Regions from separate parts of the Sphingomonas sp. 179-I 2A4 NHS genome, predicted to be linked through region 1. Evidence: predicted binding sites of a transcription regulator. Region 1 holds the regulator's gene; the other holds the start of a gene.
What was found. The regulator LexA, encoded in region 1, represses DNA repair genes until DNA is damaged. The targets are predictions, from matches to a motif close to GTTCCNCNCTTGTTCT.
Positions count from the first base shown of each region.

Region 2: the regulator LexA is predicted to act here: its motif matches at 2,388-2,403, upstream of ACH0CP_RS06420 (ImuA family protein).

Region 1 covers NZ_JBIQFL010000004.1:106,721-115,776, forward strand. The annotation lists partial or broken gene ACH0CP_RS09135 (ComEC/Rec2 family competence protein) at 1-1,029, shown strand, start outside; gene lexA (transcriptional repressor LexA) at 1,613-2,272, opposite strand; gene ACH0CP_RS09145 (molybdopterin molybdotransferase MoeA) at 2,329-3,513, opposite strand; gene moaC (cyclic pyranopterin monophosphate synthase MoaC) at 3,600-4,067, opposite strand; gene trpC (indole-3-glycerol phosphate synthase TrpC) at 4,073-4,852, opposite strand; gene trpD (anthranilate phosphoribosyltransferase) at 4,849-5,838, opposite strand; gene ACH0CP_RS09165 (aminodeoxychorismate/anthranilate synthase component II) at 5,835-6,425, opposite strand; gene ACH0CP_RS09170 (hypothetical protein) at 6,568-7,083, shown strand; gene ACH0CP_RS09175 (alpha/beta fold hydrolase) at 7,133-8,242, opposite strand; gene ACH0CP_RS09180 (DUF2141 domain-containing protein) at 8,420-8,956, shown strand; gene ACH0CP_RS09185 (hypothetical protein) at 8,979-9,056, opposite strand, start outside.
Region 2 covers NZ_JBIQFL010000003.1:64,419-73,474, reverse strand. The annotation lists gene ACH0CP_RS06430 (alpha-ketoacid dehydrogenase subunit beta) at 1-765, opposite strand, end outside; gene ACH0CP_RS06425 (3-methyl-2-oxobutanoate dehydrogenase (2-methylpropanoyl-transferring) subunit alpha) at 947-2,230, opposite strand; gene ACH0CP_RS06420 (ImuA family protein) at 2,428-3,183, shown strand; gene ACH0CP_RS06415 (DUF6504 family protein) at 3,092-5,296, shown strand; gene ACH0CP_RS06410 (error-prone DNA polymerase) at 5,312-8,569, shown strand; gene ACH0CP_RS06405 (cytochrome P450) at 8,639-9,056, shown strand, end outside.

The sequences.
Region 1 (9,056 bases):
CTGGTGCCCGGCGCGATCATTGCCGTGAGGGCGCGGCTGATGCCGCCACCGCCGCCCGCGGTGCCGGGCGCCTATGACTTTGCGCGGGTCGCGTGGTTCGATTCTATCGGCGCGACCGGGCGGGCGCTGGGCCCACCGCGGATACTGAGCGCCGGCGACACGGCCGAGCCGCTGCGCGCGCGGCTGTCACGGCACATCCAGGCGCGGCTGGAGGGGAGCGCTGGCGGGATCGCGGCGGCGCTGGCGACGGGGGATACCGGCGGCATCGCGGCGGAGGATCAGGAAGCGATGCGCCGCTCGGGCCTCGCGCACCTGTTGTCGGTGAGCGGACTGCACATCACCGCGGTGGTGGGGCTCACCATGGTGATCGCGATGCGGCTGCTGGCGCTCAACATGCGGTTGGCGCTGACAGGCCGGGTGCCGCTGATCGCGGCCGCCGTCGCGGCCGGGGCGGCGGTCGGCTACACCTTGCTGACGGGGAGCGAGGTGCCGACGATCCGAAGCTGCATCGCCGCGCTGCTGGTGCTCGCCGCGATGGCGCTGGGGCGCGAGGCGCTGACGTTGCGGCTGGTGGCGACAGGCGCGGTGGTGGTGCTTCTGCTGTGGCCCGAGTCGCTCGCCGGGCCAAGCTTCCAGCTGTCGTTCGCGGCGGTCACGGCGATCATCGCGCTCGCCGAGCATCCGCGGGTGCGGCAGTGGTTCGGCCCGCGCGAGGAAGGCTGGGCGGCGCGGATGCTGCGCGGCGGGGGATCCCTGCTGCTGACGGGCATCGCGGTGGAGATCGCGCTGATGCCGATCGCGGTGTTCCATTTCCACAAGGCGGGGATCTACGGCGCGCTGGCCAATATCGTCGCAATCCCGCTGACGACGTTCGTGGTGATGCCACTGGAGGCAATGGCGCTGGCGCTGGACGGTGTGGGGCTTGGCGGGCCGGTATGGTGGCTGGCGGGGCAGGCGCTGGCGCTGCTGCTGGGACTTGCGCGGGTGACGGCGGAGGCGCCGGGCGCGGTCGCTGCCTTGCCCGCCATGCCGCGCGGCGCCTTTGGATTGATGGTCGCGGGCGGATTGTGGCTGGCACTGTGGCGGACGAACATGCGCCGGATTGGCGCGATACCGGTGGCGATCGGTGCGCTATGGGCGCTGATGGTGCCCGCGCCGGACCTGTTGGTAACGGGGGACGGACGGCACGTCGGGATCCGGTTGCCGGACGGCCGGGTCGCGCTGCTGCGTGATCGCGCGGGCGATTATGCGCGCGACATGCTGGCGGAGAATGGCGGCAGCGACGTGGAGCCGGTGCTGCTGTCCGAACAGTCAGCTGCGCAGTGCAGCCGCGACCTTTGCCGCGTCGACCTGGCCGCGGGTGAGCGCAGCTGGCGCATCCTTGCGACGCGGAGCGCGTACCTAGTGCCGGCGGGCGAACTGATCGAGGCGTGCCTGGCCGCGGACGTGGTGATCAGCGAGCGTCGGCTGCCGCGGCGGTGCCAGCCGCGCTGGCTACGCCTAGATCGCGAGACGCTGGCGAAAACCGGCGGGGTCGCCGTCACGCTGGCGACCGGGAGTGTCATGACGGTTCAACGGCCCGGAGACACGCACCCCTGGGTGATGGCGGCGATCAGGAATAGCGGCGAAGGATTCCCGCGAGCTTACCCTGCACGCGCACCTGCGCCGGGGCGTAGCGCTGCGGATCATAAGCGCGGTTCGCCGGATCGAGCCGGATCATCGCCCCCTCGCGACGGAAATATTTAAGCGTCGCTTCGCTGTCCTCGATCAGCGCAACCACGATCTCGCCGTCGCGGGCCACGTCCTGCTTGCGGATCAGCGCGAAATCGCCGTCGAGAATGCCGGCCTCGACCATCGAGTCACCAGCGACCTCGAGCGCGAAATGCTCACCCGAGCCAAGCAGCGCAGCGGGGACGGGGAGCGAGGACGCACCCTCCATCGCCTCGATCGGCACACCGGCGGCAATGCGGCCGTGCAGCGGCACTTCGATGACGTCGTTGGCGGGTTCGGGCACGGCGGGCCGGGCGGCCGGTGCGGGCGCCTTCTTCGCGTCCAGACGCTCGGGCATCTTGAGCACTTCGAGCGCGCGCGCACGGTTCGGCAGGCGACGTAGGAAGCCGCGTTCCTCCAGCGCCGAGATCAGGCGGTGGACGCCGGACTTCGACTTGAGGTCGAGCGCCTCCTTCATTTCCTCGAACGAGGGCGACACGCCGGTGTCGACCAGCCGGTCGTTGATGAAACAGATCAGCTCGTGCTGCTTTTTCGTAAGCATCGCATCGCCTCCGCCGCGAACAGACGAAGAACCTTTATGGAACGTTCCTCAATGCGTCAAGCGATCATCAGGATTTCTGCCGAGTCGCCGCGTTCCCGCGCCGGATCGTGCGGTGGGCGGACGATCAGGCAGCCGGCCCGGGCAAGCGTGAGCAGCATGGAACTGTCCTGGATGGCGGCGACGAATGCCTCGCCATCGACCAGCGCGGCGCGCATGTAATCGGTGCGCGGGCCGTTCGGCGGCAGCGCTTCGCCAAGCGTGGCGCGGGTGGTGAGCGGCAGCGGCTGCGCGGCGCCCGCGAGGCGCGCGATCAGCGGCTTCACGAACAGTAGCGCGGTGACGAAGGCGGAGACCGGATTGCCCGGCAGGCCAAGTACCGCCATGGCGCCGCGGCGGCCGGCCATCAGCGGCTTGCCGGGGCGAAGCGCTACGCGCCAGAAGTCGATGCTGGCCCCAGCTGCGATCAGGGCCGGGCGCACCAGATCGTGATCGCCGACCGAGGCACCGCCGGTGGTGACGAGCAGGTCCGCGTCGACGGAGGCGAAGGCGTCGGTGAGCACGTCCAGTCGATCGGGGAGAATGCCGAGGTCGATAATGTCCGCCGGCAGATCGGCGAGCAAAGCGCGGATCAGCAGGCGATTGGATTCGGGAAGGGCATCGGCGCGGGCAGCAGTGCCGGGATCGACCAGCTCGTCGCCCGTCGCGGCAATGGCCACCCGCACGCGGCGATGCACCGCGACGTCACCGACACCGCCGGTCGCAGCGACGGCGAGGCGCGCAGGGACGAGGCGTTCGCCCGCCGCCGCCAAGGTGTCGCCTTGCGTGAAATCGAGGCCGCGACGGCGGACGTTGCCGCCGAGCTTAAGCGGCCCTTCGCCATCGAGCATCAGCTGGTCGCCGTCCCGCGCTGCCTCTTCCTGCACCATGACCGTGTCGGCGCCGTCCGGCAGTGCCGCACCGGTGAAGATGCGCACCGCTTCGCCCACCGCCACCTTGCCCTCGAACGGGCGGCCGGCGGCACTTTCACCGATCACGCGCCACGGGCCCGGGAGATCGGCGAAGCGCAGTGCATAGCCATCCATCGCGGACAGATCGCGTGCGGGCTGGGTGCGCTGCGCCACCAGCGGGGCCGCAGCCCAGCGGCCGATTGCCCGGGTGATCGGCAGCGTCTCGATCGAGACGGGGGTGACGCTGGCGAGCAGACGCGCTTGCGCTTCGGCCACGGGAAGCAATTCGCTCATGGTGCGGGAGTGGCAGATTACGGGAGGCGGCGACAGGGTGTTCGTTGCCCGCTGGGCGCTAAGGCCGAGCCGGGGGCGAGGCGGGATCAGGCGGTGAAGTCGCCCGACTTCCCGCCCGTCTTGCGCAGCAGCCGGATGCCCTCGATCGTCATCCGCTTATCGAGCGCCTTCGCCATGTCGTAGACGGTGAGGAGCGCCGTGGAGACGGCTGTGAGCGCCTCCATCTCCACGCCGGTGCGCCCGGCCGTGGCCACGGTTGCGGTGGCGACGACCCCCTCCGGCTGGACGGTGAGATCGATCGAGACCTTGGTGAGCGGCAGCGGATGGCAGAGCGGGATCAACTCGCTGGTGCGCTTCGCGGCCATGATGCCGGCCACGCGGGCAACGGCAAGCACGTCGCCCTTGGCCACGGCACCGTCGGCGATCGCCTGTGCTGCCTCGGCCGACATGATGATGCGACCCTCGGCCACCGCCTCACGCACGGTCTCGCTCTTGCCGCCGACATCGACCATCCGCGCGGCGCCGGCGTCATCGAGATGGGTGAGGCCGCTCATCGCCGTTAGCCGACCAGCGCGCGGGTGGCGGCGGCGACATCGTCCTGCCGCATCAGCGACTCGCCGATCAGGAAGCAGCGCACACCATGCTCCGCCATCGCATCGAGATCGGCGCGGGTGTTGAGGCCGCTTTCGGCGACGAAGGTGCAGCCTGCCGGCGCCTGACCGACGAGTTCATAGGTGCGTTCGAAGCTGACCGAGAAATCGCGCAGGTTTCGGTTGTTGACGCCGATCAGCCGCGACTTGAGGCTGAGCGCGCGTTCGAGCTCGTCTGCGTCATGCACTTCGACCAGCACGTCCATGCCGCGTTCGAACGCGGCGGCCTCGATCTCGGCCGCGGCGACATCGTCGAGCGCGGACATGATGATGAGGATCGCGTCGGCGCCGATCGCATGAGCCTCGGCCACCTGCCACGGATCGACCAGGAAATCCTTGCGGATCACCGGCAGGTCACACGCTGCGCGCGCGGCGATCAGATAATCCTCATGCCCCTGGAAATATTGGTGATCGGTGAGGATCGAGAGGCAGGTGGCACCACCGGCGGCATATGCGCGGGCGTGCGCGGGCGGATCGAAATCGGCGCGGATCAGACCCTTGGAGGGGCTCGCCTTCTTGATCTCAGCAATGAGGCCGTAGGTCGCCGGCGTGTTGTCCAGCGCTGCCTTGAAGCCGCGGGGCGCGCTCTGCGCGGCGGCGAGGGCGTCGAGATCGGTGATCGAGCGCTGCGCACGGCGGGCGGCGACTTCCTCGTGCTTGGTGGCGAGGATCCGGTCCAGAATGGTCATGCCCAGGCGATCCAGCGATCGAGCAGGTCACGTGCGGCGCCGCTGTCGATCGCCTCGGCTGCGCGGGAAGCGCCGCTTTCCATCGGCTCGCCGACCAGCGCGAGCGCGGTGGCGGCGTTGAGCAGCACGGCATCGCGATAGGCGCCATGCTCGCCGTTCAGCAGGCGGCGCAGGGCGAGTGCGTTATGCTCAGGGTCGCCGCCCCGGATTGCCTCGATCGGGTGGCGCGGCACGCCGGCGTCCTCGGGCACGATCCGGTGCCCAACCGCGACATCGCCGATCGCGACGGCCACCGTCGGGCCGGCGCCCGAGACTTCGTCCAGCCCCTCTTCGCCCGAGACGACCAGCGCGGCCTCGGTGCCGAGCTGCTCCAGCGCCTCCGCATAGACCGGGGCGTAATCCGGACGGGCGATGCCGATCAGCTGGCGCGTGACGTGCGCCGGGTTGGCGAGCGGGCCCATCAGGTTGAAGATGGTGCGCTTGCCCAGCCGCTGGCGGATCGGGGTGATCCGCTTCATCGCCGGGTGGTGATTGGCGGCGAACAGGAAGCAGATGCCGAGTTCGTTCAGCGTCTCCTCAGCGAGCGCGCCGGCGCGCTCCATGTCGAGGCCGAGCGCCTCCAGCGTATCCGCCGCGCCGGCCTTGGACGAGGCGGCGCGATTGCCGTGCTTGGCGACCGGCACGCCGCAAGCCGCGACGACCAGGCTGACCGCGGTGGAGACGTTGAGGGTGTGGTGGCCGTCGCCGCCGGTGCCGCACACGTCGATGGCGCCGACGGGAGCGCTGATCGGGATCAGCCGCTCACGCAGCGCGCGGGCCGCCTCGGCGATCTCGATCGAGGTTTCGCCGCGATCGGACAGATCGAGCAGGAAGCGGGCGATGGCGTCCTCGCTGGCGTGGCCGTCGAGGATATCGGCGAAGGCCTGTGCGGCCGTCTCGCGCGACAAGGGCGATGCCGGATCAGGCAGGAGCGTGATGGTCGTCATGCCGCGGCCCTCGTCGTCGGCCGCGCGCCGGTTAACGCGAGGAAGTTCGCCAGGAGGTCGTGGCCGTGCTCGGTCGCGATGCTTTCGGGATGAAACTGGACGCCGTGGATCGGCAGCTCGCGGTGGCGCAGCCCCATCACCGATCCGTCCGCGGCATGGGCATTGGGGACGAGCACGTCGGGCACGCCCTCCACCACCAGCGAATGATAGCGCGTCGCGGTGAAGGGCGAGGGGATGCCGGCAAAGACGCCGGTCGAATCATGCTCGATCGCGCTGGTCTTGCCGTGCATCAGCCCGCCGCGCACGACCCGGCCGCCGAAATGCTGGCCGATCGCCTGATGGCCAAGGCACACGCCGAGCAGCGGGCGGCGGCTTTCCGCGCACGCCGCGACGAGATCGAGACTGACGCCCGCCTCGTTCGGGGTGCAGGGGCCGGGCGACACCAGGAAGCCGGTGGCGTTGGAGGCGAGCGCTTCTGCGGCCGTCAGCGCGTCGTTGCGTTCGACCCGCACCTCGGCCCCCAGTTCCATCAGGTAATGGACCAGGTTCCAGGTGAAGCTGTCGTAATTGTCGATGACCAGGATCATGTCGCCGCCAGCCATAGCCGAACCGCGCGGTGCCGCAACGCTTGTTGCGGCGCGGCGGAATCGCGTAGGCGATGACATATCGTTCAGCCGGGATAAAAGCCGGTGTGGCGATCGTTGTGTGATTGCCAGGAGGTTGCCGCCGATGTTCCGCTCGCTCACGTCCCTCACCACTGCCGCTGCACTGGCGCTGCTACCGCAAGTCGCGGCGGCGCAGGATCCGGCAGGCAATCAGGCGCGGGCGCCGGTCGATTCCGCGTCCGCCGAGCAGCCGCAGGCGCAGTCCGGCCAGCCGCCGCAGCGCATCCGGCAGGTGACGCTGCAGGGTAATGAGGCGTGCCCGACGGCGGCCGCGGACGAGATCGTGGTGTGCAGCCGGATCAATCCGAACGAGGCGTATCGCGTGCCCAAGGAACTGCGCCAGCCTCCCGAAGTGCCGGCGCAAAACCAGAGCTGGATCAACCGAGCGGCGGCGGCGGACCGTGTCGGGCGGGTGGCCGGCGGGCTACCCAACACCTGCTCGCCGATCGGCACGGGCGGGCAGACCGGGTGCAGCATCGCGGCAGGCCAGGCCTGGGCGGCGGAGCGGCGCCAGGCGCAGCGCGAGGCGGCGCAGGCCGCGCCCTCGACCGCGGCGCAGGAAGACGATCAGGACAATTGAGCCTGATCGGCTGATGCCGGGGCCGCGCGGCGTGCCCCGGCGCGCGCGCCTAGTTGGTGGCGAGGAGCTTCGTCAGGTCGACCTTCCAGAACTTGGCCCAGGTGTGGGTGCCGTGGCCCTTCGTCTCGGGCGTGGCCTGGATCAGGCGGAAAGTGGCGCGCGGCATGCGCTCCGCCGCGGGCTCGGCGATGCCGTAGCCTGACGGGTTGATGAAATCGTCGCTCGAGTTGATCCACAGGACCGGCACGGTGATCTTTTCCAGTGCGGGCGAGGGATCGTAATTCCGCGACGCATCGAGTTGATAGATATAGTCGTTGGCGTCGCGACCGGCGGAATTGCGGGCGAAGGCCTGCGCGAGGAACGCCTCGGCGGCGTCGCGGGTCGCATATTGCTGCTGCAGCGCAAGCGGATTGCTGCCCGCGATGATCGACAGGCTGGCGGCGGTGCGCAGGCCCTGTTCGGGTTGGGCGGTATAATTGCCGCCGTTCCACGCTGGATCGGCCTGAATCGCGTCGATCGACAGCTTGCGCCACATGCGGTTGAGGCCGGCGATGGGGACGGGGAGGCAGGCGAAGGGGGCGAGCCGCTCGGCAAAGCCTGGGTATGTCTCGCCCCAGACGAAGGCGTGCATGCAGCCCATCGAAGTGCCGAGGATCACGTTCAGCTTCGTGACGCCGATCTTCTCCAGCATCGCCTTTTGCGCGGCGACCATGTCGTCATAATCGTACTTGGGGAACGCCATTCGCTTCCCGTCGGACGGCTTCGAGGATTGGCCGTGGCCGATATTGTCGGGGAGGATGACGAAGGTCTTGCTGATGTCGAACGGCTGGCCGGGGCCGTAAAGCTCGTCGGCGAATTGCGGCTGGAGGAACTGCTTGCCCGTGCCGCCGGTGCCGTGGAGCACCATCACGGCATTGTCGATCCGCCCGTCGGCCCCGCGATGCGGCGTGCCGAGCGTCGTATAATGCATCCGCACGTCCATCACCTCGCCGGTCTTGAAGCGGAAGGCGGGGAGGGTGACGTCGCCTTCCTTCGTCGGCCACTTGGTCGCGGCGGGCGCCGGGCTCGCCGGGGTTGCGACCGGCTGGGTCGTCTGGGCGGTGGCGGAAGCGGCAAGCGTCAAGGCGGTGCCGGCGGCGATCAGGGGCAGGAGGCGCATTGCACCTGCGTAATGAACTTCTGCCGGGGTTTGAAGCGGATGCGGCGGAGAAACGCACCAGAATCGCTGGCGAGGGGAGCCCTTCGGCCGCCATCTTGATACGCTTTGGGACGAATCCTGCCCGGTTCGCCGGCAATTTGCCTCGATTGTGCCATCTGCCATCGCCACATGGGGCTTATGAAGAAATCGGCTTTCCTCGCGTTGTTCGTGGCTTCGGCGGCGCTTGCCGCCCCGCCAGCGGCGGCGGTGCAGGGCGGCGGGCCCGTGCTCGGCCCGCACGCCGCCCGCTGCACATCCGGCAATGGGCCGGCGATCCTGGTCAACATCGTGGGGCTGAAGAATCGCGCGGGCACGGTGCGCGTGCGCACCTTTGGTGGCCCGTCAAAAACCTGGTTCGACAAGAAGAGCTGGCTCACCCGCGTCGAATTGCCGACCCCGCCGAGCGGACCGGTGCGTATCTGCCTGCCGGTGTCCGCGCCCGGCACGTATGCGGTCGACATGCGCCACGACATCAACGGCAATGGCGATACGGATCGATCGGACGGCGGCGGCGCCTCGGGCGATCCGAAGGTGACGCTGCTCGATTTCGTGTTCGGCCGGAAGCCTTCGCCCAAGACGACCGCGATCAACGTCGGGCCGGGCGTGACGGAGATCACCATCACCGCCATGTATCTGAGCGGCGGCGCGCTGCGGCCGATCAAGCCCGGCGCCTGATCGGCCGGGCGATGACCCTGCCTCAGGCGGGGGCGAGGCCCTGCTGCAACTGCGTGATCCGATCGAGCTGGGCAACGACGGCGGCGCGCGCGCGCTCGAC
Region 2 (9,056 bases), on a different contig from region 1:
CTCGATGTCGAGCGGCACCAGGCTGCGCAGGTCGATGATCTCGGCATCGACGCCGGTATCCTCCACCACCTGCGCACAGACGTGCACCATCGTGCCATAGGCCAGCATCGTCACCGCCTCGCCCTCGCGGACGACGGCGGCCTTGCCGATCGGGATCTTGTAATAGCCGCTCGGCACGTCGCCGCCGGGATGCTTGGACCAGTTCGCCGCCGGCCGGTCCCAATGGCCGTTGAACGGCCCGTTGTAGATGCGTTTGGGCTCGAAGAAGATCACCGGATCATTGTCCTCGATCGCGGAGATCAGCAGGCCCTTGGCATCATACGGCGTCGACGGGATCACGGTCTTCAGGCCCGATACGTGGGTGAAGATGCCTTCCGGGCTCTGCGAGTGCGTCTGCCCGCCGAAGATGCCGCCGCCGAACGGCGATCGCACCGTGATCGGCGCGGTGAATTCCCCGCCCGAACGATAACGCAGCCGCGCCGCCTCGCTGACGAGCTGGTCGAGCGCGGGATAGATGTAATCGGCGAACTGGATCTCTGGCACGGGCCTCAGGCCATAGGCACCCATGCCGATCGCGACGCCGATGATGCCGATTTCGGTGATCGGCGTGTCGAACACGCGCGTCTTGCCATATTTCGCCTGCAGGCCCGCGGTCGCGCGGAACACGCCGCCGAAATAGCCGACGTCCTCGCCCATCACCACCACGTCCGGGTCGCGCGCCATCATCACGTCCATGGCGGAATTGATCGCCTGGATCATGTTCATGCGCTGGGTGGCATCGGTGCCATCCGCGGCTCCGGCCGCTTCAGCCTGTGCAGTTTCGATCTGCGTGTCGGTCATAGCATGTCACCGTCACCCCGGCCCTGAGCCGGGGTCCCGCTGTTTTGAAGCGGGAGAAGAGAAGCGGGGTCCCGGATCAAGCCCGGGGTGACGACAGAGGAGAGGCTCACTTGCGCGCCCATGGCCGCCCGCTTTCCTCTTCCTCGGCCAGCATCTGCGCCTGCTGTTCGCGCAAATGCCACGGCATCTCCTCGAACACGCCGTCGAACAACGTGTCGAGCGGCTGGTGCAGGCCATGGCCAAGGATGCCGTTCTTCTCGGCTTCCTTCTGCGCGGCCTTCACCGCGTCGGCAACTTCCTTGTCCATCGCCGCGTGGCGTTCCTCGTCCCATTCGCCGATGGCGATCAGGTGGTCCTTCAGCCGCCGGATCGGGTCGCCCAGCGGCCATGCCGTTGGTTCGCCCGCGCTGCGATATTGCGACGGATCGTCGGAGGTGGAGTGCCCCTCGGCACGATAGGTGAAATGCTCGATCAACGTCGGGCCCTGGTTGGTCCGCGCGCGCTCCGCCGCCCATTGCGTCGCGGCATAGACCGCCAGCGCGTCATTGCCGTCGACCCGTAGGCCAGCGATGCCATAGCCCACGGCGCGCGCGGCAAAGGTCGTCGCCTCCGCGCCGGCAAAGCCGGAAAAGCTTGAAATCGCCCATTGGTTGTTGACGACGTTGAAGATCACCGGCGCGCGGTAGACGGTGGCGAAGGTCAGCGCGGAGTGGAAGTCGCCTTCCGCGGTCGATCCCTCGCCGCACCAGGTGGCGGCGATGCGCGTGTCACCCTTCGATGCCGACGCCATCGCCCAGCCCACGGCCTGCGGATATTGCGTCGTCAGGTTGCCGGAGATCGAGAAGAAGCTGAAGCGCTTTTCCGAATACATGATCGGCAGCTGCTTTCCCTGCAGCTTGTCGCCCGTGTTCGAATAGATCTGGTTCATCATGTCGACCAGCGGGCAGCCGCGCGCGATCAGCAGGCCCTGCTGGCGATACGACGGAAAGCACATGTCGTCGGCGTCCAGCGCATAGGCCTGCGGCACGGCGACCGCCTCCTCGCCCAGCGACTTCATGTAGAAGCTGGTCTTGCCCTGCCGCTGCGCGCGGAACATGCGCTCGTCGAACGCGCGCACCGTTGCCATGTGGCGCAGCATGCGCCGCAGCGTGTCGGGTGACAGCTTGGGATTCCATGGGCCGACGGCCTGGTTGTTCTCGTCCAGCACCCGCACCATCGTGTAAACGAGGTCGGTGAAGGCGCGTGGGTCCTCGGCCGTGTCGGGCCGGCGCACGGATCCTGCCGCGGGAACATCGACGTCCGCGAAATCCACCGTGTCGCCGGGTCGAAACTTGGGCTCGGGCACATGCAGCGCGAGCGGGGGCAAATTGCTGCGGGCGGCGTCCGCCATGATCTCTCCGGTCTGAAAACCGCCGGCAAAACGCACCAGCGGGTCCTTGGAGCCCTTGTTATAAAATTTCAAAGCGCCGCGCTAGTGATGGTTGCAGCTGAAACGATCAGCGCGGAAATCAGGGCGCGGTTTTGCCTGATTGACTCTGATGACTGTTGGAACAAAATGGGAACAACAGTCTTGATCGAGTCGTGCCAGTGTCCTCTCCCGCCGTCATTGCAGAGCTTCGCGAAACGCTCCGCGCCATTGAAGGCGACGGTCATCGCCGGCGTGAAACCCTGCCGTTCGGGATTGCGCAAGTTGATTCGCGGCTGGCCGATGGCGGGCTGCGGCTGGATGCCCTGCACGAGGTCGCGGCCGGCTCTGCCGAAATGTCGGACGATGCCGCCGCCACCTTGTTCATGGCCGGGATCGCCGCGCGTGCCTGGGGCCCGATCCTGTGGGTCGTGCGTCGCCGCGATCTGTTCGCTCCCGGCCTCTATCAGGCAGGGCTGACGCCCGAACGCGTCCTTTATGCCGAGGCACGCGATGATGCCGAATTGCTCGCGCTGATGGAGGAAGGGCTGCGTCACCGCGGCCTTGGTGCGGTGATCGGCGAAGTGAAGCGCGCCGGCATGGGCGCCACCCGCCGGCTGCAACTCGCGGCAGAGGGGGGCCGCACGATCGCGCTCCTCATGCGCCGCCATGCGCGCGAGGATTCCGATCCGCTCGGCATGCCTTCTGCCGCGCTCACCCGCTGGCGAATCGGCGCTGCTCCTTCCGTTCCCCTGCGCTGCGGCAGCATGGGCCGTCCGCGCTGGTCCGTCTCGCTGGTGCGGCAACGCGGCGGCGAACCTTTCGATACTTTACTGGAGGCCTGCGATGACACGGGTCGTCTCGCTCTACCTGCCGCACTGGGCAATCGATCGCGTGCGCCGGGCCGAGCGTCGCCGCGCACCAACGCCGCGGCCTGAACCGGGAACCCCGCTCGATCTCGCGCCGCTCACCGCGGCGGTGGCCGAGGAACAGGTGCTGCAATGCGACGCGCCCAAGAACACCGGCTGGCGTCCCGGCGCCCGCTGGGCTCGCGGTGATGCGGCTGCGCCTGTTGAGAAGCGCTGGTCGCAATCGACGCGCGCCGATGTCGCACGTCAGGTGGAGGCCATGCCCGCGCACCAGCGCCCGCCGATGCGCGAAATGGGTCGCCGCAGCGAGGCCGCCGATCATCCCTTCCGCGCCATGCCGCCGGACGAGGGCGCGCGCCCCGTGCCGACGAGCCTTCCCGGGCGTCCCGATCCGGAGGACGTGCCCAATACCCGCTGGCGCGGTTTCGAGGGCCTCGATCCCAATGCTGACGACCGCGCCGCCGCCGCGCTCGCGCGGTGGAATGCCATGCCGTCGGTCCGCTACCCGGGCGAGGGTCCACATCCCGACAAGCACGCCCGGTGCGGCTCCAACGATGCCGGTGCCCATGTGCCGGGCGTCGCCGCCTTTTTCGACACTGGCCGCACCCTCGCCAACACCGTCGCCCGCGCCAGCAATCTCCAAAATCCCGCCAACCAACCCCATAAGCGCAATGTTCGAGAAGTTTGCGCCCCCCTCATCACCGTGCACAAGGTAGGCAGCCGCATCGAAATCGCCGCCGCCTCGCCCGAAGCACGCGCCCTCGGCCTCACGCCCGGCATGGCGCTGACCCAGGCACGCGCCTCCGTGCCCGACATCGACGTGCGCGATGCGGATGCCACCGGCGATCTCGCCGATCTGCAGCGCCTTGCCACCGCGCTCGCCCGCCGCTGGTGCCCGGTGGTTGCGCTGTCCGGCGAAGACGGCCTGTTCCTCGAGATCAGCGGCACCGCCCACCTTCACGGCGGCGAGGAAGCGATGGCGCGCCGCCTGCTGCGCCTGCTCGCCCGGCTCGGCATCACGGCGCAGCTGGCGATCGCCGACACTGCCGGCGCCGCCTGGGCCTTCGCGCGTCAGGCCGCGCCCGCTGCGATCATCCCGCCCGGCGCGCACGTCGCCGCGCTCGCCCCGCTGTCGGTCGCGGCGCTGCGCCTTGAGGATGCCGCGCGCGAGCTGCTCGCCCGGCTCGGTGTCGACACGATCGGCGAACTCATGGCGATGCCACGCGCCCCACTCGTCCGCCGCTTCGGCAAGGCAATTGCGCAGCGGCTCGACCAGGCGACCGGCGCCGTGCCCGAACCGCTCGATCCGATCATCCCGGTGCAGCCGATCGCCATCACCCGCCGCTTCGCCGAGCCGATCGCCACCGCCGATGCGATCGGCCATTGGTTGTCCGGCCTCGTCGATGATCTGGCAGACGCGCTGGCGAAGGCTGGGGTCGGTGCCCGCGCGCTCGCCTTCGTCGCCGCGCGTGTCGATTCGACCGATCAGGTGATCCGCATCGGCCTTGCCCGTGCCAGCCGCGAACCATCGCACCTCTTGCGCCTCATTGCCCGCCGCATCGAGGAAATCGACGTCGGCTACGGCCTTGACGCGCTGACGCTTCACCTCGTCCGCGCCGATCCGCTTGCCCCCGAAACGCTGGGCGCGGCCCTCGCGGAACAGCAGGCGCCCGATCTCGCCCCGCTGGTCGATACGCTCGCCAATCGCATCGGCCCGACGCGTCTGTGGCGGCACCAGCCGATCGAAAGCGATGTTCCCGAACGCTCGGTCGCCCCGCTGCCGCCGCTCGATCCCCCCGCCACTGCTGCCACCCGGCTGAAGCGCGACGACGTGCGTCAGCTCGACGCCCGCACGCCGGATCATGCCTGGCACCCGCGCTGGCCGCGCCCCCCGCGGCTACTGCGCCGGCCCGAGCGGATAGACCACGTCATCGCCGAAATGCCCGATCATGCGCCCCGCCGCTTCACGTGGCGTGGCCGCCCGCACCGAGTCACCCATTCCGACGGCCCCGAACGGATCACCGGCGAATGGTGGCGCCGCGCCGGTGAGCGCGACGGGGTGCGCGATTATTTCCGCGTCGAGGACGAACATGGCCACCGCTACTGGCTGTTCCGCCGCGGCGATGGCGTGCGCGCGGAAACGGGCGATCTCAGCTGGTACATCCATGGCACATTCGCGTGATCCGCATGGTGCCGCATGACCTACAGCGAGCTTCAGGTCACCACGCACTTCTCCTTCCTGCGCGGCGCATCCTCGTGCGAGCAACTGTTCGCCACCGCCGCGCTGATGGGGATGCCAGCGCTCGGCATCACCGATCGCAACTCGGTCGCCGGCGTGGTCCGCGCGCTCTACGCTACCGAACAGGTACGCAAGGATCAGGGGCTGGAGATCCGCTCCATCCCCGGCTGCCGGCTCGATCTTGTCACTGGCGAATCCCTGCTCGTCTGGCCGGAGGATCGCGCCGCCTGGAGCCGGCTCACCCGTCTGCTCACGCTCGGCAAGTCGCGTGCGGACGCACAACGCGGTGAAAAGGGGCAATGCTTCCTCCATTGGGAGGATGTCTCCGCTTACGCCGATGGCCTCGTTTCGGCGCTGGTGCCGGGGCGCAGCGGCGCGCCGCCCAATGCGCTCGCCGCCACCGCCGACATCTTCGGCAAGCGCGGCCATGTCTGCCTCACCCCCTGGCGCCGCCCGGGCGAGTGGCGGCGCTTCGCCGAGACGATCGCCGCCGCCACCGCTTACGGCCTCACCCCGCTCGCCACCGGCGACGTGCTTTACCACCATCCCGACCGACGGATGCTGCAGGATGTCGTCACCGCGATCCGCGAGAAATGCACCATCGACGAACTTGGCTTTCGCCGCGAACGCCATGCCGATCGCCATCTCCAGCCACCCGAGGAAATGGCGCGCCGCTTCGCTGCCCACCCCCATGCGCTCGCCGCGGTCGAGGCGATCGTCGAACGCTGCACCTTCTCGCTGCGCGACCTCGACTATCAATATCCCGACGAGATCATCATGTCCGGCCGCAGCGCGCAGGAAGCGCTGGAACGCCTGTCGCGCAACGCGCTCGCCGCCCGCTTCGATGGCCAACCACCCGACGCTTATACCCGGCAACTCGAACACGAACTCTTGCTCGTCGCGAAGATGGGCTACGCGCCGTATTTCCTCACCGTAAACTCGATCGTCAGCTACGCCCGCTCGATCGAGATCCTGTGCCAGGGCCGGGGATCGGCGGCCAATTCGGTCATCTGCTTCGTCCTTGGCATCACCTCGATCGACCCGATCAAGCACCAGCTCCTCTTCGAGCGCTTCGTCTCGGAGGAACGCCGCGAGCCGCCCGACATCGACATCGATTTCGAGCATGAACGGCGCGAGGAAGTGATCCAGTGGATCTACGAAACCTACGGCCGTGACCATGCCGCACTGACCGCCGTGGTCAGCCGCTTCCGTACCCGCGGCGCGATCCGCGAAGTCGGCAAGGTGCTCGGCCTGCCAGAGGACATGACCTCCGCGCTGGCCGGCCAGGTGTGGGGCTGGTCGAACGACGGCGTGCCCGACAGTCACGTACAGGCACTCAACCTCGACGCCGGCGAACCGCGCCTCGCGCTCGCGCTGGAGCTAGCCCGGGAACTGATCGGCACCCCGCGCCATTTGTCGCAGCACCCCGGCGGTTTCGTCCTGACGCGCGATCCGCTGCATGATCTCGTACCGATCGAGCCCGCCGCGATGGTCGATCGCCACGTCATCGAATGGGAAAAGGAGGATATCGAGCATCTCGGCTTCATGAAGGTCGATATCCTTGGCCTCGGCATGCTCGGGTGCATGCGCCGCGCGTTTGATCTGCTCGGCCAGCAAAAGGGCATCGCGATGACGATGGCCAGCGATCCCTTGCAGGACGACGATGAACCGACGTTCGAGATGATCCGCCAGGCCGATACGCTCGGCGTGTTCCAGATCGAGAGCCGCGCGCAGATGAGCATGCTGCCGCGCATGAAGCCGAAAAATTTCTACGACATCGCCATCCAGGTCGCGATCGTTCGTCCCGGCCCCATCCAGGGCGACATGGTGCATCCGTATCTGAAGCGCCGTGAAGGCAAGGAACTGGTCGAATACCCCAATGAGGCCTTGAAAGCGGTGCTGCAGAAGACACTTGGCGTGCCCTTGTTCCAGGAACAGGCGATGCAGGTCGCGATCATCGGCGCCGGCTTCACCCCAGGCGAGGCCGACTTGCTGCGCCGCGCGATGGCGACGTTCAAGATGACCGGCGGGGTGGGCGAGTTCCGCGAGAAGCTGATCGCGGGGATGCGCGCCAACGGCATCTCGCAGGCTTTCGCCGAACGGCTGGTGAAGCAGATTGAGGGGTTCGGCAGCTACGGCTTTCCCGAAAGCCACGCGGCCAGTTTCGCCAAGATCGCCTACGCCTCGTCATGGATGAAATGCCATCATCCCGACGTGTTCTGCGCGGCATTGCTCAACGCCCAGCCGATGGGTTTCTACGCCCCGGCGCAGATCGTCCGCGACGCCCGGGCGCATGGTGTCGAGATCCGGCCGGTATGCATCATGGCCAGCGAATGGGACACGACGCTGCTGGAGGATCGGAGGGCGCGAAAGCCGCTCCGCCTCGGCCTGCGCATCGTCCACGGGCTTTCCGCCGCCGATGCAGGCAAGATCCTCACCGCTCGCGCCGTCCGCCCCTTCACCTCCGTGGAGGATGTATGGCGCCGCTCTGGCGTACCGCTCGCCGCGCTGGAGAAGCTGGCCAAGGCCAATGCCTTTGCCGGCATGGGGCTCGATCGGCGGCAGGCGTTGTGGGCGATCCGCGGCCTTGGCGATACGCCGCTCCCGCTACTCGCCGCGATCGAGACGAAGGAGGATCCTGTCCACCTGCGGGCGCTCACCGCGGGGCGCGAGGTGGTGGAGGATTATCGCGCCACGCAACTCACGCTGCGCCAGCACCCGCTCACCTTCCTGCGCGATCGCTTGCGTGAACGGCGCTGCGTCCGCTGCGAGGACCTGAAGACGATCAAGGAAGATGCGCTGGTCGACATCGCCGGCATCATCCTCGTCCGCCAGCGACCGGGCAGCGCCAAGGGCGTGCTGTTCATCACCATCGAGGACGAAACGGGTGTCGCCAACGGCATCCTGTGGCCTGACCGGTTCGAGGCGCAGCGCCGCACCGTCATGTCCTCCGCGATGGTGAGCATCCGCGGGCGCGTGCAGAAAGAGGGCATCGTGATCCATGTCGTCGCGGATCTGATCACCGATCTCACCTGGATGCTGCGCGAGGTGGGCGAGATCGACCTCCCCTCCCTCGTCGCGCGCGGCGACGGCGCGACCCACCCCGGCGCCCCCGATCGCGGCGACGCCGGGTGGAAGCCGCGCAACCGTACGGATTATCATTATCGCGACAGGCCGGAGGACGTGATTCCGATCCGCAGCCACGACTTCCATTGATCTTGATAAAGCGATCGGCTTACGTCGCGGCGAGCCGGCGGTGCGACCGGCATGATGGAGAGAGATACCATGGCCACAGCCGCCGCCATTGCCGAACCGGACATCGGCCTCACCCCCAACGTTCCCTCGCCTGCTGACAAGGCCGCTCTCGATGCCGCGATCGTCGATCCCGACAGCTACGCGCATGAGGAGCGGTACCACGCGATCTTCAAATACCTGCGTGAGGAAGCGCCGGTTTATTGGTGCGAGCCAGAAGGCTATCGCCCGTTCTGGACCGTGGCGCGCCACGCGGACATCAAGCGGGTCGAACTCGATACCGACACGTTTCTCAACGACCCGCGCCTGACGCTGACGACCATCGCCGACGAGGAACGCGTCAAGGCGATTACCGGCGGCGACGGCAAACTGACCCGCAATCTCGTCAGCATGGACAACCCCGATCACCGCCACTTCCGCGCGATGACCCAGGGTTACTTCTCGGCCAAAC